DNA from 2 places in the Psychrosphaera ytuae genome. Region 1 is predicted to be linked to the other one. Evidence: predicted binding sites of a transcription regulator. Region 1 holds the regulator's gene; the other holds the start of a gene.

Region 1 (16,059 bases):
ATCATCAAGTGTCAGTTGCAAGTATTCAAGACCAACTAGTCGGTAGTACCACAACTGCAGAAACCTTTGATGACTTACTCAACGATATTCTTCAGATTCCGTTACTGAGCAAAGACGAGCCATTATCTCCTGGCGTCATAAATCACGAGTTAGACAACAATGCCCAAGGCATATTGGGTTATGTAGTTCGTTGGGTTGATGCAGGTATCGGTTGTTCTAAAGTACCTGATATCAACAACGTAGGTTTAATGGAAGACCGTGCAACCTGTCGTATCTCTAGTCAGCATATGGCGAATTGGTTACAACACGGTTTATGCAGCGAAGAACGAGTTGAATTAGTGATGAAAAAGATGGCCGCGGTCGTCGATAAGCAAAACGAAAACACACCAGGGTATGAGCCTATGTGTGACGATTTTGATAGCTCTATTGCATTCAAAGCCGCATTGAACTTGGTTCTTAAAGGACGTGTACAACCAAGCGGTTACACTGAGCCATTACTACACCAAGCCAGATTGGCTAAAAAGGCCAACCAAACTAATTAAGTTTGACTATAGTTATAAAAAAGGGGCTCCCAAATTGGCAACCCCTTTTTTATTAACGTTTAAACTTTCAAAGTCAATTGAGACCAATCGAATACGACTCACTGTCTTCGACTAACCAAAGCGGCGCAGAAACCCAACCATCTCGCGCCGTTTTTCTTGTCTGGCTATTGAGTTTGATTATTAAGTCTCATTACTCAGCTAACAGTTTTGCGATGGTTCGAATACCCATTGCTGTCGCCCCTGCTGAGTATTTAGCATTGGCTGTGTTATTAAATGCCCCAGCCAAATCAATGTGTAACCAACCATTACCGTCTTCATTAACAAAGCGCGATAAGAATCCAGCAGCGTTTGATGCGCCACCCATACCACCGCCTTTTTGAGGTCGAGAGTTTGCTGTATCGGCATACGCTGAAGGACAGTTATTGCGATGGAACTTCTCAAGTGGCAATGGCCATGCGCCTTCAAATTCACTTTCAGCTGCAGCTAGGCCTCGACTTACCATGTTTTTATCTAAACCAAACATCGCGTTGTAATCACTGCCAACTGCCATCATAGCTGCACCTGTTAGAGTTGCCGCATCTATGATTTGTTTTGCTCCTAGTTCTTCTGCATGCAACAAACCATCAGCCAAGACCAAACGGCCTTCCGCGTCTGTATTTACGATTTCTACTGATAAACCATTTTTGTATGTGATCACATCGCCTAGTTTATACGCCGAGCCTGAAATCATGTTTTCAGCACAACAAAGGATTAAGCGAACGCGTTTATTCAAGCCACGCATAATCGCCAAACCTAGCGCACCAGTTACAGTCGCAGCACCACCCATGTCGCACTTCATTGTAAGCATGCCTTCAGACGGCTTAATTGAATAACCGCCGCTGTCAAACGTAATGCCTTTACCAACCAGTGCATATTCAATAGGTGCGTCTGCATCACCTGTAGGGTTGTAATCTAAGCTGAGTAGTACAGGTGGGTGAATACTTGCACGGCCCACAGAGTGAATGCCAATCCAGCCTTCGTCCAATAAATCATCACCCATCACGATATTATGAGTGATGTATTTGCCAGCAATCTCTTCTAAAAATGACACAGCATGTTTCGCTAGTGCTAATGGATATAAATCTGCAGGCGGAAGGTTTGTCATTGCGCGAGTCCAATCATTGGCTTTTTGGCGCGCATTCAACTCTTTAGAGTCACAATCTAACCACACAACAGACTGACCACCTTTGGCTGTCATCATCCCTAAGTAAAGTGCCCATTGCTGTTCGATATCCCACAGTCCACTAATTGCAATGTTATTAATGCCTAAGCTCTGTAACTTACGGCCACAAGCTTGGATGACAGGTAGTGAATTGCGCACATCACTGTCTTTCAAATGGATTAAAAAGCCCTGTGCTGTTGAGCTCAACTGGCTGTCTTCACTCCAACCAACTGGTGCTGGTTGTTGACTCAATTGAATCGTAAGAATGTCTGTCATATTGCCTGTCTCTTTATTTTTTGTTTTGTTTGCATTTTATAATAGAGAAAATATCTCTATTCGTCAGTTCATTCTGGCTAAAAACTAGGTTAGCATCAGTTAATTACGGTTTATTTGGACGATTTGGAGAAAGCCAATGCCTTCAGCGAGTTTTTTTGCAGTATTTGATGATATTGCCCTTTTATTGGACGACGTTGCAGCAATGTCGAAAGTCGCAGCAAAAAAAACCGCAGGGGTCTTAGGTGATGACCTAGCGGTAAATGCTGAACAAGTCAGTGGAGTCAAAGCTGATAGAGAGTTGCCCGTTGTGTGGGCGGTTGCTAAAGGCAGTTTCAAAAACAAATTCATCTTAGTGCCAGCCGCACTATTGATCAGCGCTTTCATTCCTTGGCTAATAGTACCACTACTTATTTTAGGTGGATTGTTTTTGTGCTTTGAAGGCGCCGAAAAAATCATCGAATCCTTTACTCAAGGAGATACAAAAAAAGAGCAGCACCACCAAGAATTACTAACAGCCGTTAACTCCTCTCCAGAAGCTTTAATGGAGTTCGAAAGTGAAAAAATCAAAGGCGCAATTAGAACTGACTTTGTTCTTTCAGCAGAAATCATCATCATTGCGCTGGGAACCTTTGGTACTGCTGCTCTCGTCAATCAAATAGTAGCTTTGAGTTTTATCGCCATCGCCATGACCGTTGGTGTATACGGCCTTGTTGCAGTCATAGTGAAGCTCGACGACGTTGGCTTGCACTGGAAAACTCAAAAGAAAGAAGGGCTTACCGGAAATATCCTGAGGACGTTGGGCTCGGGACTATTGGCTTTTGCCCCACGCCTAATGAATAGCTTGAGTGTCATTGGATTAGTTGCGATGTTTCTCGTAGGCGGTGGCATGCTCAGCCACAATATCGAATTCGTCCATCATTGGTCTGCAATAATTCAAAGTTTTGTGGAAACCCAATGGGCCTTCCCAAGTTGGCTGGTAACGCTTGTTAGCGTTTTATTAGACGGTTTGTACGGAGTTGTTGCAGGACTCATTGTCGCTGCCGTATTACACATGATTCTTCCGTTGTTCAAAGGTAAGGACAGTTCGGATCAAGAAAACGCATAACCACATGGAAACCAAAGATTTACAACAAGCAACATTACTCAAACGCTACAAGCGCTTTTTAGTGGACGTCGAGCAAGAAGGCAAAACGTTCACTATATATTGCAACAATACAGGTGCGATGACCGGGTGCGCAGAGCCTGGCTTTACCGCTTTGTATAGCACTAGTGGTAACCCAAAGCGAAAATATCAACACACCCTTGAAAAAACCATCACTGCCAACGGACACTTTGTAGGCGTAAACACCATAAAAGCCAATGACATAGTAAAGCAAGCGATAGAGCAGGATTTAGTACCAGAGCTAAAAGGTTATGAAACCTTGCGAACCGAAGTAAAATACGGAGAAGAAAACAGTCGCATAGACCTGCTTTTGTCTGATTCAAACAAAGTAGACTGTTACATCGAAATAAAATCAACGACCTTATTGTTAGACGATGACTCAGGGCTAGGTGCGTTTCCCGACGCCAAAAGCACTCGTGGACAAAAGCACCTGCGCGAGCTTATGACAATGAAACAGCAGGGAAACCGCTCGGTGTTAGTGTTTTTAGTGCAACACACAGGGATAAAGGCAGTGACCGCTGCACAGCATATAGATCCTAAATATACCGACCTAATCAAAGAAGTTTTAAACCAAGGGGTAGAAATCCTCGTACTCCATACCCATATTACGGCGGAGCAAACGACAGTGTCCCATTCTAGCTCGTTTGTCAGTCCAGAAAAGGTTGATTTTTCACAGTATTCGTAGTCCATTATACATAATGGAACCCAACCAAGGGTGACACACTCTTATATTGTGGTTTAATCAGAATAGAATTTGATAAAAACAATAAGTATCGCTTTTTGTTGCCACAAGACGATATTTTTGCTATATGTAGCCGCCCTTTTTTTTGCTTTAGGCACTGGTTGCTTATACAAATAAAGATAAATGTGCGCTAACCGGTTGAATTTTAGGAGAAAAGCAACGCATGGCAGATAAAAAATCATTGGGATTATTAGCCTTAGCGGGCGTTGAGCCATATCAAGAAAGCCCAAACGAAGAGTATATGAGTGATGAGCAACTGACTCATTTCCGTAAAATCCTTGAAGCTTGGCGTAACCAGTTAAGAGAAGAAGTTGATCGCACTAAGTCGCACATGCAAGACGAAGCAGCCAACTTCCCAGATCCAGTTGACCGTGCGTCACAAGAAGAAGAGTTTGCGCTTGAATTACGCACTCGTGACCGCGAACGTAAACTGATCAAAAAGATCGAAAAAACACTTGGTTTAATCGAATCTGATGATTTTGGTTTTTGTAAGACATGTGGCATCGAGATTGGCATTCGCCGTCTAGAAGCTCGTCCTACTGCTGATCAATGTATCGACTGTAAAACATTGTCAGAAATCAAAGAAAAACAAATGGGTGGTTAAGGCTTAGCCTTAACCCTCTTTTTTCCTCCTGTGGCTGTCTGGCCTTTTTCATCCCAAGTCTCGTTTAATCAAGGCAACCAACAAGTTCGCGGCCGTTTTGCCCCTTCACCGAGTGGCCCACTTCACTTTGGTTCTCTTGTCGCCGCTGTAGGCAGTTACCTCCATGCAAAAGCCAATAACGGTTTGTGGTTCGTTCGTATTGAAGATATCGATACCAGCCGCGTTGATGCGAGCGCTCAAGGCCAAATTTTGGATGCGCTTTATGCTTTTGGTTTGCATTGGGATGTAGACTTACAAACTCAGTCTCAATTGCAAAACGGCGATCGCAACTGCCTCAAACAAACCGCTCGTCTCAGTCGTTACCAAGAAGTACTCGACTTTCTAGAATCAAAAGAGTTAATTTACGGCTGTGCCTGTACTCGAAAAGAAATCAAAGCATCAGGTGGACTCTATCAAGGCACCTGTCGAGACAAATACCTAGATTTGCACAACAATCCAATTCGTCTAAAACAAACTAGGCCCATTTATCAATTTTCAGATGGCATTTTTGGACCACAAAGCTGTGATCCTCTCATGGCTCAAGAAGATTACATCATCAAACGTCGCGATGGCTTATTTAGTTACCAACTCGCCGTAGTCGTTGACGATATTGATCAAGGTATAACACACGTCGTCCGCGGCGCTGATATAATGCCTTTAACCGCTCGACAGCTCAGTTTATACCAAACTCTTGAGGTCGATCCTCCTGAGTTTTTACATTTGCCTCTTGCGGTTACCAAACCTGGCCACAAGCTATCCAAGCAAAACCATGCTCCGGCAATTAACTCGTCAAACCCACAGCCTGAGCTACTCAAAGCATTAAGCTTTTTAGGATATGCTCAACCCAGTCTCTCAAACAAGAGTTTGAATTTAGACTCTTTAGCCAAAGCCTCACCTCAAACCATCTTAGAATGGGCCGTAGAGCATTGGTCTCAAACTAAAATTAACCAACAAACCGAGATCATCATTTAAGCAATCGACGTCTTTCTGCATTTATTTGTTAATTGTCGCATTATTGCTGTAAAATGCGCCGCAACAAAACGAAGACATCTAGTTGATAGAGTAGGTAGTGAATTAGTGGTGTTAAAAAAAGTAATCTCATGGTTTGGCAAAGATTCCGATAAAAAGTCATCGGCCTCTAAGCCGTCTCGCAATGCGGATGGGCGAAAAAAACGCGCTCGTTCAGCAAAGAAGCAGACGCACGCTAAACAAACACCACAACAACCAGTCATTCGAAGTGCTTCCGTTGAGCACCACGCAACAATTATACCCCGTGACCAACATCCTATTTCGCGCAAGCAGATTAGCCCTAATGCGTTAAAAGTATTGTACCGCCTAAAAGACAACGGTTACGAAGCGTATTTAGTAGGTGGCTGTATTCGAGATATTTTACTCGGCTTACAACCTAAAGACTTTGACGTCGTAACGAATGCCACACCGGAGCAAGTTAAAGCCTGCTTTAGTAACTGTCGCTTAATCGGGCGCCGCTTCCGTTTAGCGCACATCATGTTTGGTCGTGAAATTATCGAAGTTGCGACAATGCGAGGTCACCATCAAAGCAGCGATGATGATGTAACTTCTGTCGACATAGAACAAAAACAAGAGCAACCAAGTCCTGCCGTTGCCAAAAAAATATCTAAGCAAAGTGATGAAGGCCAGCTTTTACGCGACAACGTTTACGGCACAATTGACGAAGACGCAGAACGTCGTGACTTCACAATTAACAGCTTGTATTACGATATCCGCAACTTTGATCTTCTCGACTTTGCCAATGGTATGGCGGACATCGAAAAAGGCGTTATAGACCTCATTGGTGATCCAGAAACGCGTTATCGCGAAGACCCTGTGCGTATGTTACGAGCGGTTCGCTTTGCGACTAAGCTCAATATGACGATTGCCAAGCGCACCGAATCGCCAATTTATGAGCTAGGTCACTTGTTGCGCAACATTCCACCAGCGCGCTTGTTTGATGAGAGTTTAAAGTTATTACTTTCGGGTAAAGCACTAGCTAACTTTGAAATGATGCGCCATTACGGCTTATTTAAATACTTCTTCCCGGCCGCAGAACAAGTGTTAACAGGTAACCCTGAAGACAAGGAAGAGCGCATGATGAAGCTAATGTTCACCAATACGGACACGCGCATCAATGCAGATAAAAGTATTTCTCCAGCTTTTGTGTTGGCTGCTATTTACTGGTATCCACTTGAAGCTCACGCACAAGAGCTTGAACTAGAAAGTGGTTTATCGCCCTACGATGCCTTCCAGTTAGCAATAAACGACATTTTGCACCGCGCCGTACAATCGGTGGCGATCCCTAAACGCTTTACGGCTAATATGCGTGACATTTGGAACTCACAACATCGCTTGCGTAAAACCCAAGGCAAACGTCCATTACAAATGCTCGAAAATGCCCGCTTCCGAGCTGCGTACGACTTCTTGTTGTTACGTGCTGAAATTGAAGGTGGCGAGTTAGAAGAAATTGCGGATTTTTGGACTCATTTACAAGAAACTGACGAAGGCAAGCGCGCGATGGCTGATGCAAAGCGCAATGCTGGCCAACGTCGTTTTGAGGGACGTCCTGAAGGACGCTCTGATGATCGTTCAAAATCAGGCCCTAAGCGCAACGCCAAATACCGTAGTAACCGTCGAAAAAAGAAACCTAGCGGTAACCGCAGTTCAAAATCAAACAACGAGTCCTAGAGCCAACTAAGATGTCACATTTAGTCTATATTGGCTTGGGGGCCAATTTAAACGACCCTCTTACAACGGTTAGAACTGCAATTGATGAGTTGGCGCAAATAACAAATACTCAGCTTGTCGGGCGCTCACGCATTTACATAAGCAAACCTATGGGCCCGGCAGACCAACCGGATTATGTAAATGCCGTTGTTGCTTTGCAGACCGAACTTTCGCCTCACGAATTATATTCAGCAACCAGTAACATAGAACAAATCCATGGCCGAACTCGCGATGGAGCTCATTGGGGTCCACGTACTCTTGATCTTGATATTTTGTTGTATGGCAACCAACAAATCGACGATGAAACGTTAACAATTCCGCACTACGGCCTCACTGAGCGAGAGTTTGTCGTTTACCCTATACTGGACATTGATTCTGAACTTGTTTTACCCTGTGGAACTAAGTTGCAAGACTTAGCAACCAACCTTCCCTTTAATGACATGAAAGCGATTTAACCGCACTAACATATTGGACGTTTAAGATGGCTAAAATTACCACCTCTAAACTACTTAAGATGAAGCAAAACGGCGAAAAAATCGCAGCGCTGACAGCCTATGATGCGAGCTTCGCGGGCTTATTTGACAAAAACGGCGTACATGCCCTGCTGATTGGTGACTCACTAGGCATGGTTTTACAAGGCAAAGCAGATACATTGGCCGTGACAAATCACGACATCGCATACCATACTCGTTGTGTTCAAGCGGGAGTAGAATCGGCGTTGATCATCGCTGATATGCCATTTATGACTTATTCAAACCCAGAATTAGCGTTAAAAAATGCACACGAGCTTATGGCGGCTGGGGCCAACATGGTCAAGCTAGAGGGTGGCGAATGGTTATATGAAACGATTCGCCAGTTAACTCAAAATGGGGTTCCGGTATGTGGTCACTTGGGTTTGACACCACAGTCTGTGAATGTGTTTGGTGGTTTTAAGATCCAAGGTCGAGATGCAGACAAAGCCAAAGAAATGATTGAGCACGCCAAAGGTCTAGAACGCGCAGGTGCTCAGCTCTTGGTTCTTGAATGTATTCCAGTATCACTTGCGCAAGCTATTACCGAAGCCGTTGCAATTCCGACTATTGGCATTGGCGCAGGCAACGTGACGGATGGTCAAATCCTAGTTATGCATGACATTTTGGGGATAAGCTCTGGTTACATTCCTAAGTTCTCTAAAAACTACATAGATATCGCAGGTACTATGCAAGGCGCAGTTGAGCTCTTTGTCAAAGAAGTACAGAGTGGCGAATTTCCAGATCCTGATCGAACGTTTAATTAAGCAAGTAATAAACTACTATTTACAAAAGCATGAAAATTATCGAATCATTAGCTGAGCTTCGAGCTTGGCGTAAAGAATGTCATCGTCAAGGCCAAACTGTTGCGTTTGTGCCGACCATGGGCAACTTACATGAAGGCCATATCGAATTGGTTCACAATGCACACAAGCACGCAGATTTAGTGATCACTTCGATATTTGTCAATCCAATGCAGTTCGGTGAAAACGAAGATCTCGACGCCTATCCACGTACCTTTGAAGCTGATTGTGAAAAACTAACAGCTGCCAACAACCACGTTGTCTTTTATCCGTCAGTAGCGGAAATGTACCCGAATGGCTTGAAAGCTCAAACCCTTGTGTCTGTTCCTAATTCAACGGCGGAGCATTGTGCCGAAGCAACCCAACGTCCAGGTCACTTTGATGGAGTAGCGACGGTCGTAACAAAACTGTTCAATATGGTGCAGCCTGATGTAGCGCTATTTGGCCAAAAAGACTACCAGCAAGTGCGCTTGGTGCAGGCTTTAGTCCGCGACTTAAACATGCCGATTGAAATTATTCCCGTACCTACCGTACGTGAAGAGTCAGGCTTGGCAAAAAGCAGTCGCAACGGCTACCTCACAGCCCAACAGAAGTCTATTGCTCCGGCATTGTTTCAGGCATTAAGTCTAATCAAAGAGCAATTAGAAGGCGGTAACTTCAACACTGAGTCATTAATCGAAAGTGGTTTAGAATTTATCGAGCAAGCAGGGCTGAAGCCAGACTATATAGAGATCAGGGACACCAGCCATTTTGAAGTAATCGATGAAAACTCAAAAGAGGCAGTTATTTTAGTCGCAGCATTCTTAGGCAAAGCGCGACTCATAGACAATCTAACGGTCCAGCTATAAATGGCTAGGCCGTTAGCCCTACCTTTTTAAGAATCGCTGGCAAACTACGCCAGCTATCTTTAGCAATCTCTTTTTGCTCAGCCAAAATATCTTGTAAGATTTCTTTAGTCGTAAGAGGGTTCGCCAATACACAACGGAACACCGTTATGGTTTGGCCATTGTGTGCTTTTGGTGTCAATCGAGTACGGGATACAAATGACTTACCAGACTCACGCTGTTTCTTTTGAATAAACTTGGTTAAGTCATTTAGTAATTCATTAATGATCTCGCGTTCTTCTTGATTACACGTGGCCATATAGTCTTTCACTGGCTTTGGTACATAGCGATAAGTCAACAAACATAATTCAGGTTCTGACACTAATTCAAAGTCAGGATCTTGTTTGATTAACTCGGCAAAATACTTAGCTGTGTCAATGCTTCGATCAATCAGCATTTGATAGCCACTTCGGCCCATCACCTTAAGGCATGCGTAAACCAGCATCGACATTCCAGGACGGCTGCCTTCAAGCGTATGTGAGCCTAAGTCTTTTGAGCCTTTACGCAAAATATATTCAGCGTGATGTTCAATAACATCAGTTGAGTGTGGGTCTTTAAACAACACCATACCCGCACCCATAGGTACATACATCTGTTTGTGAGCATCGACCGTGATTGAGTCCGCTCTTTCAATGCCTTTAAGCAGAGGGCGAGCGTTTTCAGATAACATTGTTGCTCCACCCCACGCTGCATCGACATGAAAGTGAATGCCTTCACGCTCAGCGATATCTGCCATGGCATCAAGAGGATCTATGTTACCGGTTTCCGTTGTACCTGCGACACCAATAAGCGCAAGGATACCTGCACCTTCGGCTTTTAGTTCGGCAATCTTTTGTTCGAGTAGGTCAATTCTAATTTTGTTATTTTCGTCAGTGCCGACCGAAACGATATCCTGACGGCCCATACCTAAGACATCTGCCGCTTTACCTAACGAATAGTGACCACGCTCAGATACCAGCACGACAAGGCGCTTGTATCCATAGTGCATCATGGCTCTAAACAAGCCTTCTTTCGCCACACCTTTAAAACCAGGTTGCGGGCCTAACAGAGTATTTCTTGCCACCCATAAGGCGCTGATATTAGCGATGGTACCACCCGAACAGAACGCCCCTAAAGACGCATCAGCGCTGTGCATCATCGCATCGTAATACGCTTCGTTTTCGGCTTCAGTACGACCTTGCCCATAAGCGATGCGGTGCAGCATACCAATGGTTTGACGCTCTAACGGTGTAAATGCTTTTGACGTTTCGATTTTGACTAAGTTCTGGTTTAAGCCCACCATTAACTTAGACAAAGGCAATAAGAAGTATGGCAATGCCGACGTCATATGACCAATAAAGCTCGGAGATGAAGTATGCACCGACTGCGCAACTAACTTGTGTAACAATTCATCGGCCACATCAGAAACAAACTGCGGGCGTTCAGGAACCAAAGACTCCTGAAAATCTTGCTCGATATCTGACAGTGGTTTTTCGACAGCAACAATATTCTCACGCAAAAAACCGTCTAGGTTTTGCGAAACTTCTTGTTCGATTTTGGCCAAGGTTGAATCTGGCGCCTCAGGGATTGTGAAGATCCTAAACAAGTTTTGTTCGGTTGCGGTCGCGAATCGTTTTTTAGACATGCTACTTATGGGTCATTTTTAATTGAACGGTACTTTACTTTAAGTCGGCTAGATTGTCTGCAGTTAAGCAGACAAAAAGCGATTTAGCAAAGGTCGAAACTGTAACGAATTCATATCAAACAAGACGTTAGACAAAGTTACAGGTCAGTTGCGTGCTGTTTTGACCACTTGCCCAGTACTTCCGTTCAAATGGCGTCATTGCTTCATCACTTTGATAATCACTAACTTGAGGCTCAAAGCCCGCTAGTTTTAGGGCTTCTGCAAACTCTCGAACATAAATAGGCCAGTTACTGCGTAGGGTGATGTTTTGTCCAAGTTTGGGGATATAACTAAACACTGGTGCGCCGTGCCAACGACGCTGTAGGTGTTTAGCTTTTGGCCATGGATTGGGATACAACAAATAGTGTTTGCTGATCGGCCAATTAGCTTGAGCGATCAATCGCCAAAGGTCATTTAGATCACCGCGTAAAATCACAAAGTTACTAACTTTGTGTTTCATGTGGTGCTCTATTTTTTCTACTCTGTGCTCTGATTTATCAATACCGATAACAAGTGCATTTGGGTTTTGTGCCGCCAAATGGATTGTGCTCTCGCCTACGCCACAACATGAGTCCAAAATCAATTGACCTGATGGGTTCGCCGCTAAAAACGCTTCAACCGTTGCAGTTAATTCAGCAAATGTTTGTTCAGAAAATGGTGCAATAGGTTTTCTAAATGGCGTAGCCAAATGTTTAACAACGACTTTTTCTAAGTCATCGTGAATACCATTTTGATTTGTCGTGATAGCACGGGAGTTACCCGTCAACGCATCTGTCATGTTGCTAAAACCTTTATTCAACCTGCCTGCACCGAGACAACAACTGATGTAAAAATAGGGCCGGCATTATGCCCATTTTTGGCCTTTAAAAAAAGCGTTTTAGTTGTTTTGGTTTTCGCCTTTGACAACTTCAAGAATACTCGACACCCATTCGCCAATAATTGGGATCACTTCGATTTGAGACAGTACAAACACCAAGGCTGACAAGACGACTGTTGCGCCTAATACACTGCCAAGGCCCACCGCCATGCCTTTGAGTAGACTAAACCAAATAAAACGAGGAATGGAGTTGTAGGTCACCACTAAATTGTGATGGTTAAGCATTTCGAGCTGTTCATTGATCTGCTTGCATTGTTCGTGCAGCTTAAACCACATTTCATCACGGGATAAAGACTCGAACTCTTGTTGTTCTTCTGATTTTTCAACAACTTCTTGTTTGTGAGAGTTATCAGACATCTGCAGGTTACCTATTTGTTATCTATACAGATAACTCTAACCTAGTTTGGTGTTTTTAACATCCGTGTCAGAGTATTTTTACTGTAATTTCAACAATGAACTGTCCTTGCTAGATTGGCGAAGACGCTGTAGTTTGTTGCGGTCGTTTTCCTAATAAATGGCAAATTGCATAAGTTAATTCGCTGCGATTTAAAGTATAAAAATGGAAATCACTAACTCCCTCTTTGGATAATACTTTAACCATATCCATCGCAATGTTAGCACCAAGCAGGTTGCGTGAGGTGGCATCGTTATCCAAGCCTTCAAATGAGTCGGTCAACCATGCTGGAACAGATACGTTGGTTAGCCCCGCAAATCGAGTCACGGTATTAATATTAGTAACCGGTAAAATCCCCGGTACAATTTCGGCGTCAATATTGGCCGCCGCGCAACGGTCACGAAATCGCAAAAAGCTATCCACATCAAAAAAGAATTGAGTGATTGCCCTGGTGGCTCCTGCATCTACTTTTCGTTTCAGATTTAACAAGTCTGCTTGGGCACTTCTCGCTTCCGGATGTACCTCAGGGTAGGCTGCCACCGATATCTCAAAATCGGCAACGGACTTTAACAGAGAGACAAGTTCTGAAGCATACAAGGGTGGCTGATTGAGCTGCTGGGGTTGATTTGGATCTGTGTCGCCTCTGAGCGCGACTATGTGTTTGACACCGTGCTCCCAGTAATCTTTTGCAATATTGATCAAGTCTTGCTCTGTTGCATCGATACAAGTCAAATGAGCCGCGGTACTCAAACTGGTTTGTTGTTGGATCTTTTTAATTACGTCATGAGTTCGGTCACGAGTACTTGCACCTGCGCCGTAAGTGACAGAGATAAACTTGGGGTCAAGTGGCGCTAGGCGTTCGACCGATTGCCAAAGTGTCGTTTCCATTTGCTCTGTATTTGGCGGAAAAAACTCAAAAGACACATCAATTTTGCCCTTTATGTCCAATAAATGGCGGTTGATACTTTCTAATTGTTGGGCATGAACGCTACTCATGATGACTTTCTCACTGACTTATGAATTGATGAATCGAACAAAGACGTTTAGACGTCTAGATATCGAAATTTAAATATAGACGAGTTTTTTCATTAGTCAACCATCTAGACGTCTAAATCTTTAGAAATCGATCGTTTGACTAATTTTCTTAATCCAATACAATTTCACCAACTAACGACAAAGGTCGTTTCAGCAGTAACTCATTAACAGGTGTTTTATGGCTAAGTGGAACGGGGAATACGTTCACCCCTACGCAGAACATGGAAAAAAAGCGGAAAAAGTTAAAAAGATCACGGTATCTATCCCGCTCAACGTATTAAAAGTGCTGACCGACGAGCGTACTCGTCGCCAAGTGAACAACTTGAGACATGCGACAAACAGTGAATTGTTGTGTGAAGCTTTTTTACATGCGTTTACAGGTCAGCCGTTACCTTCGGATAACGACTTACGCAAAGACAATCCGGAACAAATCCCAGAGGAAGTAAGACGTATTCTTACTGAAATGGGTAAAGAGATTCCAGATATTGAAGACTAGCACTCAGCCAGTTTGAGGAGACCGCCAATGAGACCACTCATTGGCGGTTTTTTTATGCCTACTTGGCAAGAGGAATTTGTGCAACCCCACTATCTACCGCAGCTTGCGCAACAGCTTTAGCTACTTTATCGAGTAACCTCGGGTCCATAGGCTTTGGAATAATGTATTGAGGGCCAAACTCTAGCTCATCAACACCTGCCGATTTTAATACCTCTGCAGGTACAGGTTCTTTAGCTAGGCTCCGAATAGCTTCAACAGCAGCCACTTTCATTTCATCGTTAATTGAAGTCGCTCGGACGTCTAATGCGCCTCTGAAAATAAAAGGAAAACACAAAACATTGTTTACTTGGTTTGGATAATCAGAGCGACCTGTTGCCATGATTAAATCGTCGCGTTCTTTTAACGCGAGTTCAGGTTTGATTTCTGGATCTGGGTTCGAACAAGCAAAAACGACCGGATTCGGTGCCATTAGTTTAAGAGCTTCAGGGGACAACAGATTTGCTCCAGACACACCAACAAACACGTCAGCTCCGGTAATAACGTCTTCCAACGTTCGTTTGTCGGTATTATTGGCAAATAACTCTTTGTACTCGTTAAGATCATCACGACGAGTGTGAATGACGCCTTTTCTGTCTAACATGTAAATGCGCTCACGCTGTGCGCCACACTTAATTAATAATTCCATACAAGCAATGGCCGCAGCACCTGCACCTAAGCATACAATTGTACAGTCAGGTAGGTTTTTACCTTGTATTTCTAATGCGTTGAGCATACCCGCAGCTGTAACTATCGCCGTGCCGTGCTGATCATCATGAAAAATAGGTACTTTACAGCGACGCTTTAACTCTTGCTCAATTTCGAAACACTCAGGTGCTTTAATGTCTTCAAGGTTGATACCACCAAATGAGTCAGCAATCGCGGCAACCGTGTTTATAAACTCATCAGTTGTTCGGTGACTTACTTCAATGTCGAACGAGTCGATATTAGCAAAGCGTTTGAATAACAGCGCTTTGCCTTCCATCACAGGCTTACTTGCCAAAGGGCCTAAGTTTCCTAGACCTAAAATTGCCGTACCGTTACTAATTACCGCAACTGTGTTGCCTTTTGCTGTGTACTTGTACGCATTATCTGGATCGGCAGCAATTTCTCTTACCGGCTCGGCGACACCAGGACTATATGCAAGAGCTAAGTCTCTGGCATTTTCGGCTGGCTTGGTAAGCGAAATACTAATTTTACCGGGAACCGGCTGGCTGTGATAATCGAGTGCTTGCTGCTTAAAATCTGTCATGGCGATACTTCCAAAGGCGTGAATGAGTTTTCCACTCTAGCCGATAAAATTATTAGACTCGACAACAACTTACTGTTCAAAAACTCATCAGACCAGTTGGTTAAAAAATAACAACATTGATGAAATATACGACTAAAGTCGTAGATGGTTAAATCATATAAAAATTAGAGTAGTTACTTTAATTTGGTGAAACTTAAGCTAAAGATAACGATGAATAAACGATTTTAGCAGTCAATCGAAGCAGAAGAATATCAATTAAGAATGAAAGTTATTTACTACGGCCACAAAATCCGCCTCACTTCAGTTGAGGTCGGTTTTTGATAAAATGGCAATCACAAAACCCCATAAAGGGTACAAACTTGGGATTTCAGGCACAAAAAAAGCACCCGAAGGTGCTTTTTTCTGAAGGTACAAAAATTACTTTTTGCCCAACATGCTGAAACGCTTCTTGAAGCGGTCAACACGACCACCAGTGTCAACGTTACGTTGCTGACCTGTGTAGAACGGGTGACACGCAGAACAAACGTCTAAGTGTAAGTCTTTACATACTGTAGAACGAGTAACGAACTTGTTACCACAAGAACAAGATACGTTGATTTCTTCGTACTTAGGGTGGATATCTTTTTGCATGGGATTACCTCATTGGGCCGTATCGCCATCCGGTCACCTAAAAATGTGCCGAATACCATACGAGATTAATATAAATTTAAGGGCGCGAATTATAAATGGTATAGAGCAAAGATCAAGCACTAATTAACGTCTAGCGTGACGCTTGTTTTCTTGCGCTTTGTGGATCTGTGCCACC
Region 2 (16,059 bases), 860 kb from region 1:
GTAATCCGGCGGCAAAATGTACCAACCCTGAATCTCTTCACCATCAATAGAAGAGTTGTAGATGATCTCTTTTACTTCGCCTAGTTTTTTGTGACCTAATAAATCTTCATTAAGGGCAGAAATTCTCACTTCATCACGGCCATCTTTGACAAAAATATCAGCCGGACGCTGGCCTGAACCTTTGGTGTAGGCAATCACATCATCATCTGCGTGAAAAGCAGCAAACGCATAAGGTCGTCCAATTGTCGTGCCACCTAACCCAGTGGCCAACTTCTTGTGTTTGCCCTTTAGACTTGAATAACCGACAGTAATGGTGCCGCGCTCAGTCATTTGATAATAAAGCCCTGAGCTTTTTTCATTCCAAATCGGTCCAGACACTGAGTTATCGATATCGCTGGTGATGTTTTTGCTGTCTTGTTTACCCAAAGTTTTTACAAATAAGTGACGGTTGCGATACGCCAACTTTTTGTTGTCAGAATGCAAATATGCGAGGTATTTGCCATTTGGCGATACGACAGGCGAGTATTCATCACCTGGGGTATTGGTAATTTGCGTTATCGTGCCTGCATTTGGGCCAAATGCAGTAACTGAGTAAATATCCGATTCACGAGACTCATATTCCCAATTGTCACTGCGATTAGCCGAGAAAAATATCTCACTGCCATCTTTAGACCAGGTCAAGTTGCCGCCGTGATTATAGTTACCTGAGGTTAACTGTCTTGCCGTTCCACCATCAGCTGGGATCACAAATATATGTCTAAAACTTGGCTCCAAAATACCGGCTCCGTCCGCTTGATATCGCGCTTTAGTGACGTATTTTACTGGCTTAGACCAAGTGGCGCCCTTTGGCTTTTTCGGCATTTTGACTGAAAACGGGCGGTTAGTGTCATCAACAGACATTGTAAAAGCAAGGTACTGACCGTCCGGGGACCAGGTCACATTTCCTTGCCCTTTTGGTACGTTTGAAATCAGTGCCGTTTGACCTGTATCCATCCAACGAACATAGAGTTGTGTTTTGCCCTCTTCATTCGATTGATAAACGATGCGATCGCCGGTCGGTGACCATTTGGCGCCATAGAAAGCTTTTTTCCCTGATAGTAGCGGGCGATGCTGGCTGCCGTCAGTTTTGGCTATCCACAAGTTACTACGAGTGCCGTCAGTCATGATGTCATTAGTACGACGAGTATAAATCACCCATTTGCCATCTGGAGAAACTTGCGGATCAACCGCATACTCAAGCTCAAAAATATCTTCAGGACTGAATTTACTTTGAGTTTGCGCGGCAATCGAGGTTGCTTCGCCGTGTTCATCTGTCCCGCTATTTGCTGAGTCAAAAGACAAGGAGTCAAAAGACAAGGTCACCGCCAACAATGAAGAAACGGCGGTCACGAGTGTTCGCTTAGGAATAGGTTGCATAACAAGTCCTTATTCTTATTAATACTGTTTTGTCAGTAGTTTGGTAATACAACTGAAATCAGTCTACTGGATCTAATTGAATTAGAAAAATTTCCTGAGACTAATAACAAAAAAGCGCGGCCAATTGACCGCGCTTTTGTTATTGCTAATCCAGTTAATAAATTACTGTTTGTTCACTTTTGCCCAGTCACCCGCAGCAAAAACATTCAACTCTTGGGTTGCAATGTACTTAGCAAATGCCTCGTTGACTTGTTCTACAGTCAAACCCTGAACCTTGTCTTGATACTCTTTAAACCAACGAATATCGCGTTCTACTTTTTTGTTTTCGTTCAGCATACGAGCAATGTAGCTTTCAGACGACCAAGTAACACGCTGTGATTTAAGAGCACCCTCGATGGCATCCTTTACTTCTTTTTCTGTGAAGCCATTGTCCAAGACTTTTTGGACTTCTTCTTTATAAGCTTCCACAACTTTCTTCATGTTTTCTGGCGCAGCAATCGCTGACATGTAGAAAAGACCTTTTTCTTCATCGTACTCTAGACCAAGGCCAGAACCTGTGCCGTAGCTATAACCTTCTTTGACTCGGATACGCTGCATCAAGCGCGAAGCAAAACCACTACCACCAAAGATTTGGTTAGCGATATACGCTGCGTGGAAATCAGGGTGTTGCTCATTTAAGTCAACCGTGTGGGCTATATACAACTGAGCGTTGGCTTTATCTGGCGTCTCAATCCACATGTCTAGGCCCGCAGGACTAACAAAAGTTTGCTCTGGTTCAATATAATCGGCTGAACCGTCGATGCCACCAAAGTAAGCTTCTAAGTCTTTAGAAATCGCTTCAGGCTCAACGTCACCAACAACGGAGATAAACCCGTTGGAAGCGTCGAACAATGATTTGTGTAGTGCTTTAAGGCGCTTTTGATTAACCGCTTTTAAGCCATCAATTTGCTCGTCAATGGTTTTATAACCAAACGCGCTGTCCTTTCCATAACCGTCAAATGCCTTGTTTAGCGCATTAAGCGCAACAGAACGAGGTTCACTGCGGCTCATTTCTAGCCCTGTGATTGAAGCTTTGCGGTCGATTTCGATTTCAGCCTCATCAAAAGCAGGGTTCGTCATTAACTCTTGAACAAACAGTAACGTCTCATCTAGGTTTTCTTTAACTGCTTTGATAGAGACATTAATTTCACCTAACGAGCGGGTAGAAATACTTACTGACGCCTTTAACGCATCTAGCTTAGAAGCGATATCTGCTTTACTGTAAGTTTTTGTTCCTGAGAACAACAAGCCACCTAAGAGTTTAAAGTCCGCCTCATAACCTTTTAGAGTTTTGTCACTACCGACCGGGAAGTTCATTGCGATATGTACTTCACCGGCACGAAGTTTTTTAGGGTAAACACTGACTTTGGTACCCGTTTGCCATTCAAACTCTTGCAAGCGAGCCAACACGTTTTCTACTGTGTTGTCATACACTTCACCACTTTCTACCGCCTTACGGCCTTTATAGTCGGCTAATATTTCAGAAATGTCTTTCGCTTCCGAAATTTCCGCACGAACCGGCTCTTTGGTTGGGATAAAGCGCCCGATCGTGCGGTTACTCGAAACAAAATACTTCTCTGCAACACGCTGCACATCTTCAACAGTGACTTTTTCAACTAAATCGCGGAAATAGAAAATATAACGATAATCACCCATCGCGATAAATTCTGATAACTCCATGCCTACGCCTGTAACATTGCGCAAAGACTCTTCTGTGTCTTTTAAGATTGCCGCCTTAGCCGTCGCAACTTCTTCAGCTGTCACCTTGTTTTCATCTAAGTCTTCTACCAAAGAAATCAGTGTTTTTTCCATTTCTTTAGTGTCTTTATCTTTACTGCCCTGACCTACCAACATAAAGATTGATGGGTCTTTCAATAGATAAGAAAACGCTGTTGCTCCCGTCGCTAAACCTGGCTCGACCAATTGCTTTTGCATTCGGCCACGAGCACTGTCTGATAACACGGTCGCCAATACTTGAAGAGCTGGGGTATCTTCGTGAAGCGCCGAAGGCACATGATACACAGCGCCAATCATAGGTACGTCACCTGTGCGGCGTAAGTTTACTTCGCGCTCACCATCTTGAGTTGGCTCTACTGTATATAGCGGCTCAATCGGTGTTTCAGGTTGCTGTAATTTACCGAATGTTTTTTCGATAAGCTCAATGGCTTTGTCTTTTTCAAAACGACCAGCGAGGGTTAATACTGCATTATCCGGACGGTAGTGTTTTTTGTAAAACGCACGAAGCTTATCAAATGGGAAGTTTTCGACGTCAGAACGCGCGCCAATTGTTGAGTTTGCGTAGTTGTGCCACAAATAAGCCGTTGACGACAAACGCGACGACAACATTCTAAATGGGCTGTTTTCACCGCGCTCCATTTCATTGCGGACAACCGTCATCTCAGATTCTAACTGCTCGGCCGTGAAGGTTGCGTTAACCATACGGTCCGCTTCCATGCCCAGAGCCCACTCTAAGTTGGTCTCGTCGTACTCAAACAATTCAAAATAGTTGGTTCTATCTAACCACGTCGTCGCATTTACACGCATACCGCGCTTATTGAATTCTAAATCAATGTCTTTGTAACTCGTAGAGCCTTTAAACAACATGTGCTCTAGCAAGTGGGCCATACCCGTTTCACCGTAATTCTCATGAACAGAGCCAACTCTATAGGTGATATTAACCAGAGTTTTAGGTTGAGCTGAATCTGGGTATAAAAGCACCTTCATCCCATTAGAAAGGGTATACTCCTCAATCCCTTCAACGCTACGTACGTATTCCATTTTGGCATTTGAAACAACAACTTCTGGCGCTGTTGAAGACGTTTGAGTAGCAGAACAGCCAGCTAATGCAACAAACATTGCAGAAGCAATCACTGTTTTCGCGAATTTTGATTTTTGACCAGCGGCAAATACCTTCATCCGATTTGACTCCGTGTAGTTATTATAAGATCACGTGATAAGGCCGCTATTTATATCAAATTAGCCACTAAAAGCTAACGAACAACATGTAACAAGGTATGAATAAACAGTTGAAGTAACGGCTTCTCACGTCCGTTTGTAAACTTAACTTTTCGGTTTAGACGTCTAGGCGTAAAAAAGTGTTAGGCAAATTTAGGGTTTATGGCTTAAAATTACCTGACTAAATTTTTCATAAACCTAGAGAGTGACTTAATGGCAAAACATTTATTCACATCAGAATCTGTATCTGAGGGTCATCCGGATAAAATCGCGGACCAAATTTCTGACGCAGTGTTAGACGCAATTTTAGAACAAGACCCAAAAGCACGTGTTGCTTGTGAAACTTACGTAAAAACTGGAATGGTAATGGTCGGTGGTGAAATCACTACATCGGCATGGGTAGACATCGAAGAGCTTACTCGTAACACCGTTCGTGAAATTGGTTACGTTCACTCAGACATGGGCTTTGACGCTGATTCTTGTGCCATCTTAAACACGATCGGTAAACAATCTCCAGACATCAACCAAGGTGTTGACCGCAAAGACCCTGCTGATCAAGGCGCAGGTGACCAAGGCTTAATGTTTGGTTACGCGTGTAACGAAACAGACGTATTAATGCCTGCTCCAATCGAGTACTCGCACCGTCTAGTTAAGCGTCAAGCTGAAGTTCGCAAAAACGGTACCCTTCCTTGGTTGCGTCCAGATGCAAAATCACAGGTGACGTTTGCATACGAAAACGGCAAGCCTGTTGGCATTGACGCGGTTGTTCTTTCAACTCAGCACTGTGACACTATTTCACAAAAAGACTTAGTTGAAGCCGTTCGCGAAGAAATCATCAAGCCGGTTCTTCCGTCTGAGTGGTTAAACGAGCAAACCAAATTCTTCATCAACCCAACAGGCCGTTTCGTAATCGGTGGTCCTATGGGTGACTGTGGTCTTACTGGTCGTAAAATCATTGTTGACACATACGGTGGTATGGCACGTCACGGTGGTGGTGCGTTCTCTGGTAAAGATCCTTCTAAAGTTGATCGCTCTGCCGCTTACGCAGCGCGTTATGTTGCTAAAAACTTAGTAGCAGCGGGCCTTGCTGACAAAGCTGAAATCCAAGTTTCTTACGCTATCGGTGTTGCAGAGCCAACGTCTATCAGTGTTGAAACATTTGGCACAAGCAAGCTAGAAGAAGACAAGCTAATTGAGTTGGTACGTCGTCACTTCGACTTACGTCCATACGGTCTTATTCAAATGCTTGACCTTGAGCGCCCTATCTACAAAGGTACTGCGGCTTACGGTCACTTTGGTCGTGATGAGTTCCCTTGGGAGCGCACGGACAAGGTTGAGGCGTTACGCGCTGACGCTGGCCTATAAATCTCAGGATTTATCTAAAAAGGACGCTTCGGCGTCCTTTTTTTGTGTCTGCCTCGAAAAAGCAACCGCTCATACTCATCTCTCATACTCATCCCTAATATTTAGCTTTGTCGGCACGAAACATACTGCACGTTCTGTGAATAGGCTGACCATGAGTGGTTGGCTTTGCCTCGGCCGCGCAAGTACATCCCTGTAATGCTTACGGCCACGCATCCCTGCGTGGACTACCTCGGAAAGCAACCGCTCATACTCATCCCTTAAACTCAGAATCGTCGATATGGTCAGTGCTTATTTCAAATAGGAACGTCTGCAGTGCCAGCTATAAGCGGTTAACACCAAAGTGTGAATTGCAGATCCTGAGTTGGGTACTATAACCCTTGATAGTCCAAACAGGATGTTTGGCCGTAAGCGTCACATGGATGTGCTTGAAGCGGTCAAGGGTTAAAGTACCCAGGTTAGGAGCTCGCAACGGCACAGGCAGTCCTAATGCTTAGCCCATTCACTTAACTTGCAGTGTGTTTAGCGCCGACACTTTACCGACCATCTCCTTCCCAACGAAACAGCGTCGTCCCAATCCCCAAAAACACCACCGTCATACCAACCATCACCAACACATGATCAGCAATATCAGCCAAACTTGCACCTTCGGTCATCACGGCTCTCGCTCCTTCAACCAAATGCGTCAATGGCAATGCATAGGCAATTTGCTGAATAAACTCTGGGCTACCTTCTAACGAAAACCACACCCCGGATAAGATCATCATGGGCCAGGTAGCAAGGTTTAACAGTCCGCCAGTGAGCTCTTCACTGCGAGAGCGTGACGCAATCATTAGGCCTAATGAAATGAGTGAAAACGCCCCTAATATACCGACGATAAAGAGGTCTAAATAACTACCCAACATGTAAAAATCGAATAAAAAGTCACAACCTACAAACACCGAAGTTGATAAAAACATCACGATAAACAAGCGTGAAACCACTTGAGCCGTCAAAAACTCAAACGCAGTAACAGGTGTTGCGTTGAGGCGTTTTAAAACCATGTTTTTGCGATAACGCACAATCACATAACCTACGCCAAATAAGCAACTGAACATCATGTTCATACCTAAAATACCAGGTAACACAAAATCCAAATACCGGATTTGACGGCCATCTACCGTTTGTTGCTGCCACTGACTTGAGCTTGGTTCATACCCCACTAACAGCTTTTCCATAAAATAACCGTTTGGCGACGACTCATTGATCCAGTATTGTTTAGACTCAAAGTCGATCAACATATCCAGTCGGTGCTGACGTAGCTTTTCGATGGCGACATCTGAATTTTCATAATCTACAAACTCGACGTATTTTGTCGCTAAAAAACCTGCACTTTGAGTATGCTTTTCTGAAGCGTTCTCAGAGGCTTGCTTAGAGGTGTCAAAAGACGAAGGCTCAACATTCACCGCACCTTGCCCAACCGGAGAATTTAATAAGCCAACTTTGAATTGATCTTTTCCATCACCGCTAAACACAAGCGCAAAACCAACCAGTAACAAAACAGGAAAAACAATACTCCAAGTTAACGATGATTTATCTCTAAAAAACTCTAAATTTCGACCTTTTAATATGGCGTAAAATCGCGAAAAAAATAACTTCATATCTGTCTACTCCACCGAGTCCAAATTGGCTTGTTCGCCTTGTTCTTCCTGACTTTGCGTTAATTGATGACCGGTCAATTTAATGAATAAATCATCAAGATTTGCTGATTTAACCTGCAGTCCGTCTAATTTAACGCCTCTTGTTAACAACTCACTAATCGAAACCTCAACATCTTTCGCATCTATGTCCACATGGTGTTCGCCAAAACGTCGACCAAAATCGGCAATTTCATGACCTGCGAGATTCTCAATTGGCAAGCGAATAATGGCGCCAGAAAAGTGTTCAGTGAGGAGTTTTGACGGTGTGTTTTGAGCGATGATGTTGCCTTTGTCCATGATCACGATTTCATCACACAAGTACTCCGCTTCGTCCATGTAATGAGTGGTCAAAATAATGGTTTTACCTTGATGTTTGATCTTAGTGATCAGGTCCCAAAAGTTTCTTCTAGCGTGAGGATCTAATCCTGTTGTTGGCTCATCCAAAAACAAGATTTTTGGGTCGTTGATTAAGGCCAGTGCCAACAACAAACGTTGCTTTTGGCCGCCTGATAGCTTTTGATGACGTCGGTCTTGAATATCAACCAAGTCACACATTTCCATCACATCATTCAAATTTGCAGGATTAGGATAAAACGCCTGAAACATTTTTAGGGTTTCGCCCACGGTCAAAAAATCCTGTAACGCCGTATGCTGAAACTGAATACCTATTTCTTTCAAAGATTCTTTATTGAGTGGATCGCCAAAAAACGAAATTTCACCGCCTGACGGTTTGATCAGGCCTTCCATCATTTCTATCGTGGTGGTTTTGCCCGCGCCATTTGGACCTAACAAACCAAAACAAATGCCTTTTTTCACAGAAAAAGAAATGCCATTGACGGCTTTCACATCGTCGTATTCTTTGGACAGGTTGTTCACTTCAACATATGCAGTCATAACCTACTCTTTTATTTATTAAATTTATTCACAGGGAATTCGAATGATCCGATATTCAATACTACTTTGAGTTGCTAGAATAAAGCCATTGAAACTTTTATTAAATCCACCGATCAACAAAGACAGACGACCATGCGGATCCCAAGAATTTTTGAACCTTCTTCCCTCGAGCTTAATAGCACAATTCAACTCGCCGCCGATGCGGCTAATCACGTTGGCCGAGTTTTGCGAATGACGCCTGGCCAAGCTATTACGTTGTTTTGTGGCGATGGGTTTGATTACGCTGCGACAATTGTAGAAGTAACCAAAAAAAACGTCAGTGTAGAAATCACCGACAAAACTGAAGTCACAAACGAGAGTCCCCTATCAATTCACCTTGCTCAAGGTATCTCTCGCGGCGACAAGATGGATTTTACGATTCAAAAGTCGGTGGAATTAGGCGTGACAGAGATCACCCCGATTTTTACTGAACGCTGTGGTGTTAAACTAAAAGGCGAACGTCTTGAGAAAAAACATCAACAATGGCAAAAAATCGCCATTTCAGCGTGTGAGCAGTGCGGCCGAGCAACTGTACCTGTGATCCATCCACCAATTGATTTTAATGAATTTATTCAACAAAAAACCGATGAGTTGAAGTTGAATTTGCATCCTAGAGCCTCCATTTCTGTATCAGGATTGAGTGTTCCCGATTCTGGTGTGCGTTTCGTTATCGGTCCAGAAGGTGGTCTTAACGACGATGAAATCGAAGCTGCTGCAAATGCCGGCTATCAAGAAATCCTGATGGGACCTCGCATTTTAAGAACGGAAACCGCCGCCTTAACACTATTAACGGCGTTACAAGTTCAATTTGGCGATTTAGCCTAATCGCCCTTGCAGTCGCGAAATGCCTGATGCCTTCTATACTATGGGGCTTATGATTGAGTGTATTTCGCAAGACTTTTAATTTTTGACAGAGAAAGCAGAATATTATGACGGTAAAACTTGGAATCGTGATGGACCCCATCGCAGACATCAACATCAAAAAAGACTCTAGCTTCGCCATGTTACTTGAGGCACAGTCTCGCGATTACGAATTGTTTTACCTCGAAATGAACGACCTATATCTTCGCGATGGTCACGCTTTTGGTCGCGTTCGCCCTTTAACAGTTAAAAACCAAGCTGGCGACCATTACACTTTAGGTGAAGTATCACACATTCGTTTATCAGAACTAGACGTCATTTTGATGCGTAAAGATCCGCCTTTTGATACCGAATTTATTTACGCCACTTATATGCTCGAGCGAGCTGAAGACGAAGGTACGTTAATTGTAAACAAACCACAAAGCCTGCGGGATGCCAACGAAAAACTATACACAAGCTGGTTCAGTGAGTTTGTACCACCGACCATAGTGACCCGTGATGCGCAGCTGATCAAAGAGTTTTACCAAGAACAAAAAGATATCATCCTGAAGCCGTTAGACGGCATGGGTGGCGCGTCTATCTTTAGAGTAAAAGAAGGCGATCCAAACCTATCCGTAATCATCGAAACTCTAACCGAACACGCAACACGCTACGCAATGGTTCAAGGGTTTATTCCGGATATCAGCAACGGTGACAAACGCATTCTTATCGTAGATGGCGAGCCAATGCCTTACACTCTGGCTCGAATTCCAGCAAAAGGCGAAACTAGAGGTAACCTAGCCGCAGGCGGTCGTGGCGAAGCTCGTCCTCTGTCAGATACAGATTGGAAAATCGCCAAAGCGATTGGTCCAACCCTTAAAGAAAAAGGCCTTATTTTTGTTGGTCTAGACGTAATTGGTGACTTTGTTACCGAAATTAACGTCACCAGCCCAACCTGTATTCGAGAAATCGAAGCCGCCTATGACATCAGCATCACTGGGCATTTGTTTGACGCCATCGAAAAGCGTCTAGCAATGCGTCATTTATAAACCAAGGAGCGCCCATGACTGTTAAATTTTCAAGCTCCTTGAGTTTAGCTAACCAGTTTTTGATCGCCATGCCATCGATGGACGACGGCTACTTTCAGCGTTCGGTTACCTACATTTGCGAACACGACGAACAAGGCGCAATGGGTCTTGTCGTCAACAAACAGACAGACATGTCTGTAAAACGCCTGCTTAAAGAAATTCAAATCGACTTACCAGAAACCTCACCACTTGAGGAAAACATGGTGTTAGCTGGCGGCCCAGTTCAGACCGACCGCGGCTTTGTGTTGCACAAAGGTAACCGCACCTGGTCTTCAAGCCTTCAGCTAGAAGAAGGAATCATGGTGACCACTTCCAAAGATATTTTGGAAAACTTAGGCAAAAAGTCAGGTCCAGAAGACTTTTTAGTGACGTTAGGCTACGCAGGTTGGTCTGCAGGTCAGCTAGAGCAAGAGATTGCTAACAACTCATGGTTGACCGTCAAAGCCGACCCTGAAGTTATTTTTAACACCCCTGCTTCTGAGCGCTGGGAAACCGCAGTTAAAATGTTAGGCATCGACATCTCACAATTAACCAGTTTTGCAGGCCACGCTTAATGACCACACAAACAATCATGGGCATAGACTTTGGTACAGGCAGCATTGGTTTTGCTATCGGCCAAAGTTTAACAGGCACGGCCTCTCCAATTGGTGCTGTTAAAGCTAAAGACGGCACGCCAAATTGGGACGACATCAAAAAGCTGTTAGACGAATGGCAACCAGATTTGGTTGTCGTAGGCCTACCTCTCAATATGGATGGCACTGAACAACCTATGACACTGCGTGCAAAGAAGTTTGCCAATCGTCTTCATGGTCGTTTTGGGGTTAATGTCACGACGCACGATGAAAGGTTGAGTACAGCAGATGCGAAGGCGCATTTGTTTGACCGTGGTGGTTATCGCAATCTTAAGAAGGGAAATGTGGATTCTCAGTCGGCAGTGGTGATTCTTGAGAGCTATTTTGAGTCTCTATACGATTAACCTTTAGTTACTCCTGCTCAGTAAATGGGCTGATCATTGGGTGGCCTTTATCTCGGCCGCGCAAGTACGTCCTTGTAATGCTCCCAGCCGCACATCCCTGTGCGGCAACGCCTCGCAAACGCTCACCCAATACTCATCCCTAATATTCAGCGTTGTCGGCGCTAAACACACTGCAAGTTAAGTGAATGGGCTAAGCATAAGGACTGCCTGTGCCGTTGCGAGCTCCTAACTTGGGCAGTTTAATCCTCTTAACTTAAGCTCAGTGAATGGGCTGACCATGAGTGGTTGGCTTTGCCTCGGCCGCGCAAGTACATCCCTGTAATGCTTACGGCCACGCATCCATGCGTGGACTACCTCGGAAAGCAACCGCTCATACTCATCCCTTAAACTCAGAATCGTCGATATTGCCAGTGCTTATTTCAAATTGGAACTTCTGCAGTGCCAGCTACAAGCGGTTAACACCAAAGTGTGAATTGCAGATCCTGAGTTGGGTACTTTAACCCTTGAAAGTCCAAACAGGATGTTTGGCCGTAAGCGTCACATGGATGTGCTTGAAGCGGTCAAGGGTTAAAGTACCCAGGTTAGGAGCTCGCAACTGCACATAAGCCACCCAATGGTCAGCCCATTCACTAGACCAGCAGTGTTTCGCGCCGACAACGCTGGATATTAGGGATGAGTATTGGGTGAGCGTTTACGAGGCGTTGCCGCACAAGGATGTGCGGCTGGGAGCATTACAAGGACGTACTTGAGCGGCCGAGATAAAGGCCACCCAATGGTCAGCCTATTCACAAACTTATTAGTCGATTTCGTCCAAAAACTCATCGTCCAACTTAAACTCCTCCTTCACAGGCGGATTACCATCAAAAATCTGATAATTCTGATTTTGAAAATAAGCTTCCTTCACAAAAATATACGGATCCGTCGAGTCATAAATCAAACGTTCCTGCTGCAACATATCCGCGCGTGAATACACCGCCTTCAAGCCAGTTTTTACCAAAGACCAAGGCCATTCAATCAAATACATAGGGAAAATTTCACTGTCAACAAAATCCCCTACTCCATCACGCACCGTCGTTGGGCCATAGCCAGGAAGCATGATAAACGGGCCATTACCAACACCGACCATTGCCAAGGTTTGGCCGAAGTCTTCCTTGTGGCGTTTAAGCCCCATAGCGTCTGCTACGTCAAAAATACCGAGTAAGCCGATGGTTGAATTGATCACAAATCTGCCCACACCCGTTGCGGCTTTTTTAAATTTAAGTTGTACCAAGCTGTTCAGGGCGTAGCCTGGCTCTTCTAAATTGGTCACAAAACTTCGAGTACCTTGCTGAACCGGTTGAGGCAATGAGGTGTAGCCTACTGCAAGTGGGCGCAGGATATGTTTGTCTAACACTTCCCAGTTGAAGTCCCACATACTGCGGTTAAAGCTTTCAAATGGGTCGCGCTCGTCAACGTATTGTGATTCGGTCGCAGGCTCTGGCTCAAAAGGCTTTGTTTCATCAACCGGAACCGTGGCTAAGTTACCGCTTTCATTTAAGGTTTCGACTTGATTTGTGGTAGCCGCTGCGGTTTGTTGTTCGTTTGGTCCCTGCGCACAAGCCGAGGTCAGTGCTACTAGCGCAGCAATTAAGACGGCTTTCATTGTGTAATTCATTTCTGTTCCTCAGATTGAGCGATAATCGTTAGTTTTACAATTGACTCGGTGGGCAATGCAATATTTGTTTGTTGTGCTTGTAAGTCACCCGGCACAAAAGGCGCTTGTTCGTCTAACGACAAACGCGCGAATACGTCAACACTAGACTGACTCGCCAGTGACAAAGTAGGCATCATAACGTCTTGCTCTGTCAAAGTAATAGTTATCCCTTTTGTCAGGTCTGCAAGCTCAGATACTGCTAGCTTTTTAACTGCTAGAGGCATCGGCATTTCAGGCGATTTGGCAAATACAAACAAATGGCTAAACTGGCTTATATCAACATTTTGTTCAACGCGGATCTCTACATTAACGGTCACACCTGATGCAGATTGCTCTGGCTGCGCTGTTGGGTTTTCTTGCGCATTCGCTTTTATCCCGGCTAACTCCTCAGATTCTTGGGCGTTAAGGTTCAAGCCTAACTTGTCCTTCAAAAACGCAATGCGCTGCTTGACGGCACCTGCGCGCGGATCATTCGGTGGCACAACTCGATCAATAAACGTAAAGTCATCTAAAGAAGACGCGTACTGCTCGTCTAACAGCTTACCTTCAGCAAACAAAATCAACGCCGTCAGGTTTTGTGGGTTTAACTCTAAGGCGCTTCGCAATACTCGAATAGAACGTCGATAATCTCCAGGTTCGCCACGTTCTTGTAGTGCTTGACCCAAACTGACAATTGTAGAGCCACTGCTCGGCTCTAAACGAAGAGATTTATCAAACGCGTCGATGGCGCCATCGAGATCACGCAACATATTTAGGGTGCGACCTAACAACATCCAACCTACAGAGCTAGGCTCGTTGGCCAATCGAGTACGCAAACCTAACGCAAAGTCCTTTAAATCTTGCTCCGTCGGTGTTGCCGCACTGTTTTCTAACACTTGTTTAGACAACGCTGGCATTTTATCGAGTGTTGCGCGCCATTCTTCAAGCTTGTGCTCTTCACCATATTGGACAAACGTCGTCATCAAAGTAGCGATAAAAATGACGAGCGCGGCAATTAAATACGGCGCGATTGCACGTTGAGAGTCGGCTTCTTTTCCATTATCTGAACTTGAGACAGCGCCATTGTCTTGATTGCTTTCTAAACGCAGCTCATCGGTTGCCGTTAACTTTAATTCAGTCACCGCTTCGTCGTATTCTTGCTGACTAAATTGCCCTGACGCTAACTCTTCTTTTAATTCTGCTAAACGAGTTTTGTACCAATTTGATTTTAATCCTTTATTGGTGCTGTCTCGGTTAAACTTATACAAAGGCACTAAAATAAACACACACGCAACCACAACCATGGCAACGATGTTGATCCAAAATGAAGTTAAAGAAAGTGACATGTGTGTTAATTACCCTCTGTTTTGTTCTTTGAGGTGGTGTTTGATTGGTTTGAGTCGCTGCTGTCGTCTAACAAAGCGTTTAGCTCTTTATCTAATTCGGCCTCGTCAATCGCTGCCTGTGCCGGGTTGGCTGTGTTTGCGACATCCGCGTCACTTTGTTTGGCAATGCGTTTTTGACTTTTTTGGATCAACAACACAACACAAAACAAAATAAATGCGACTGGTAAAAACCACAATATACTCGTCGCAAGCGTCAATGGCGGCTGATAGTGAGCAAACTGACCGTAGCGATTGACCATGTAGTCTATTACGTCTTGTTTTGAATAGCCTTCGTCTAGCAACTCTTTGGTTTTGACTCGCATGTCTTGTGCGATAACCGCATTACTATCCGCAATGTTTTGGTTTTGGCATTTAGGGCAGCGCAATTCAGTGACTAGTTCCAAATACATGGACTTTTGTGCGTCGTCTTTAAATGGTGTGATGTCTTTTGATTCTTGTTTGGATTCTTGTTTGGCTTCTAGCTGCTCAGTAGCTTCGTTTGTAGGTTGCGAAAAAGCACTTGGGCTAACAGCAATACTAGATAAGCAAAGTAAACCAACAGACAGCGACTTTATAGTCATAACCTTAGCGTTTTTAATTGTTAACATCACGGCTCTCCATTGAGTTCCAAATTGGTGCTAACTCTGAGCGCCAAATTCGCTCATTAATATCACCCATGTGGTGTTTTTTGATCACACCATTCGCATCTACCAAAAACGACTCAGGCGCACCTGTCACACCGAGATCAAGTGACAAACTGCGATCCAAATCTAAAATATTGTACTGATATGGATTACCCCAACGCGCCAACATCTCTTTGACGTCTACACGAATATCTTTCACATCAACAAATTGACCAAACTGCGGAGCGTGCGCTTGTTCGTAATAAATACCAACGATTTTGACCCCATACTCTTCTCTCAACTTGGTTAAAAATGGCAGTTCGTATTTACACGTTGTACACCACGTACCCCAAACGTTGAGTAATACCGGCTGGCCGAGCAGTGATTGGCGGTCATGGATCACCGAATCATCATACAAGTCCACCAGTTTGAACTCTGGCAACGGTCGTTCGAGTAATGCAGAGTCGCGTTTGGTCGGATCGCTAAACAAGCCTTTTAACAAAAACACACATAACAAACCAAAAATTAAAAACGGCGTTAGTGATAATAAAAATCGTTTGTTCATTGAGTTGAATTCCTTACAACTTGTTTAAAACATTAAGCTTTTTTTAAGCCGCGATAACGACGGTCAAACAGAGTTAAGAAGCCACCTATCGCCACCAAAATACCGCCTAACCACAACCAACGGACGTATGGTTTGACATAAATTCGAAGTGCCCAAGCATCATCCGGCAACAACTCACCCAACGACACATAAATGTCTCTGAAGAAGCCATCATCAATTGCCGCTTCTGTCATCGTATTACGCTGCACAGGATAGTGGCGCTTTTCAGCCAGCAAATTCGCTTCCAAAAAGTTACCTTTGTAAATACTAATATCGGCCGCCCACCCTTCGTAGTTTGGACCTTCAATATCTTTTATCGCGTTAAATTTATAGGTGTAGCCCATTAATTCGGCACTATCGCCAGGCCACAGCTTTACATCACGCTCTTGCGTGTATTGTGAGGTAAGACCCGCACCTGCGATTACAAACGCCAATCCAATATGACCAAGCGCCATCGCATAATGACTCATAGGTATCTTTGCAAAAC

The links. Region 1 encodes MetJ, which represses methionine synthesis genes. Its sites were predicted from a motif close to TAGACGTCTAGACGTCTA; they were not measured.
Region 2: the regulator MetJ is predicted to act here: its motif matches at 4,530-4,547, upstream of metK (methionine adenosyltransferase).

What each region holds. Positions count from the first base shown of each region.
Region 1 covers NZ_CP072110.1:1,688,378-1,704,436, forward strand. Annotated here, with positions in the region: gene J1N51_RS07390 (malate synthase G) at 1-542, shown strand, start outside; gene pepB (aminopeptidase PepB) at 733-2,019, opposite strand; gene J1N51_RS07400 (DUF808 domain-containing protein) at 2,156-3,124, shown strand; gene sfsA (DNA/RNA nuclease SfsA) at 3,129-3,866, shown strand; gene dksA (RNA polymerase-binding protein DksA) at 4,087-4,527, shown strand; gene gluQRS (tRNA glutamyl-Q(34) synthetase GluQRS) at 4,558-5,538, shown strand; gene pcnB (polynucleotide adenylyltransferase PcnB) at 5,797-7,266, shown strand; gene folK (2-amino-4-hydroxy-6-hydroxymethyldihydropteridine diphosphokinase) at 7,278-7,760, shown strand; gene panB (3-methyl-2-oxobutanoate hydroxymethyltransferase) at 7,787-8,581, shown strand; gene panC (pantoate--beta-alanine ligase) at 8,599-9,465, shown strand; gene panP (pyridoxal-dependent aspartate 1-decarboxylase PanP) at 9,470-11,125, opposite strand; gene trmB (tRNA (guanine(46)-N(7))-methyltransferase TrmB) at 11,253-11,942, opposite strand; gene J1N51_RS07450 (DUF5665 domain-containing protein) at 12,042-12,398, opposite strand; gene metF (methylenetetrahydrofolate reductase) at 12,508-13,431, opposite strand; gene metJ (met regulon transcriptional regulator MetJ) at 13,649-13,966, shown strand; gene J1N51_RS07465 (malic enzyme-like NAD(P)-binding protein) at 14,025-15,254, opposite strand; gene rpmE (50S ribosomal protein L31) at 15,672-15,884, opposite strand; gene J1N51_RS07475 (hypothetical protein) at 16,008-16,059, opposite strand, start outside.
Region 2 covers NZ_CP072110.1:826,542-842,600, forward strand. Annotated here, with positions in the region: gene J1N51_RS03715 (S9 family peptidase) at 1-1,416, opposite strand, end outside; gene J1N51_RS03720 (M16 family metallopeptidase) at 1,579-4,371, opposite strand; gene metK (methionine adenosyltransferase) at 4,624-5,775, shown strand; gene J1N51_RS03730 (ABC transporter permease) at 6,309-7,412, opposite strand; gene J1N51_RS03735 (ABC transporter ATP-binding protein) at 7,419-8,345, opposite strand; gene rsmE (16S rRNA (uracil(1498)-N(3))-methyltransferase) at 8,478-9,209, shown strand; gene gshB (glutathione synthase) at 9,314-10,273, shown strand; gene J1N51_RS03750 (YqgE/AlgH family protein) at 10,288-10,866, shown strand; gene ruvX (Holliday junction resolvase RuvX) at 10,866-11,288, shown strand; gene J1N51_RS03760 (MlaA family lipoprotein) at 12,085-12,942, opposite strand; gene ccmI (c-type cytochrome biogenesis protein CcmI) at 12,939-14,306, opposite strand; gene J1N51_RS03770 (cytochrome c-type biogenesis protein) at 14,312-14,953, opposite strand; gene J1N51_RS03775 (DsbE family thiol:disulfide interchange protein) at 14,940-15,533, opposite strand; gene J1N51_RS03780 (heme lyase CcmF/NrfE family subunit) at 15,566-16,059, opposite strand, start outside.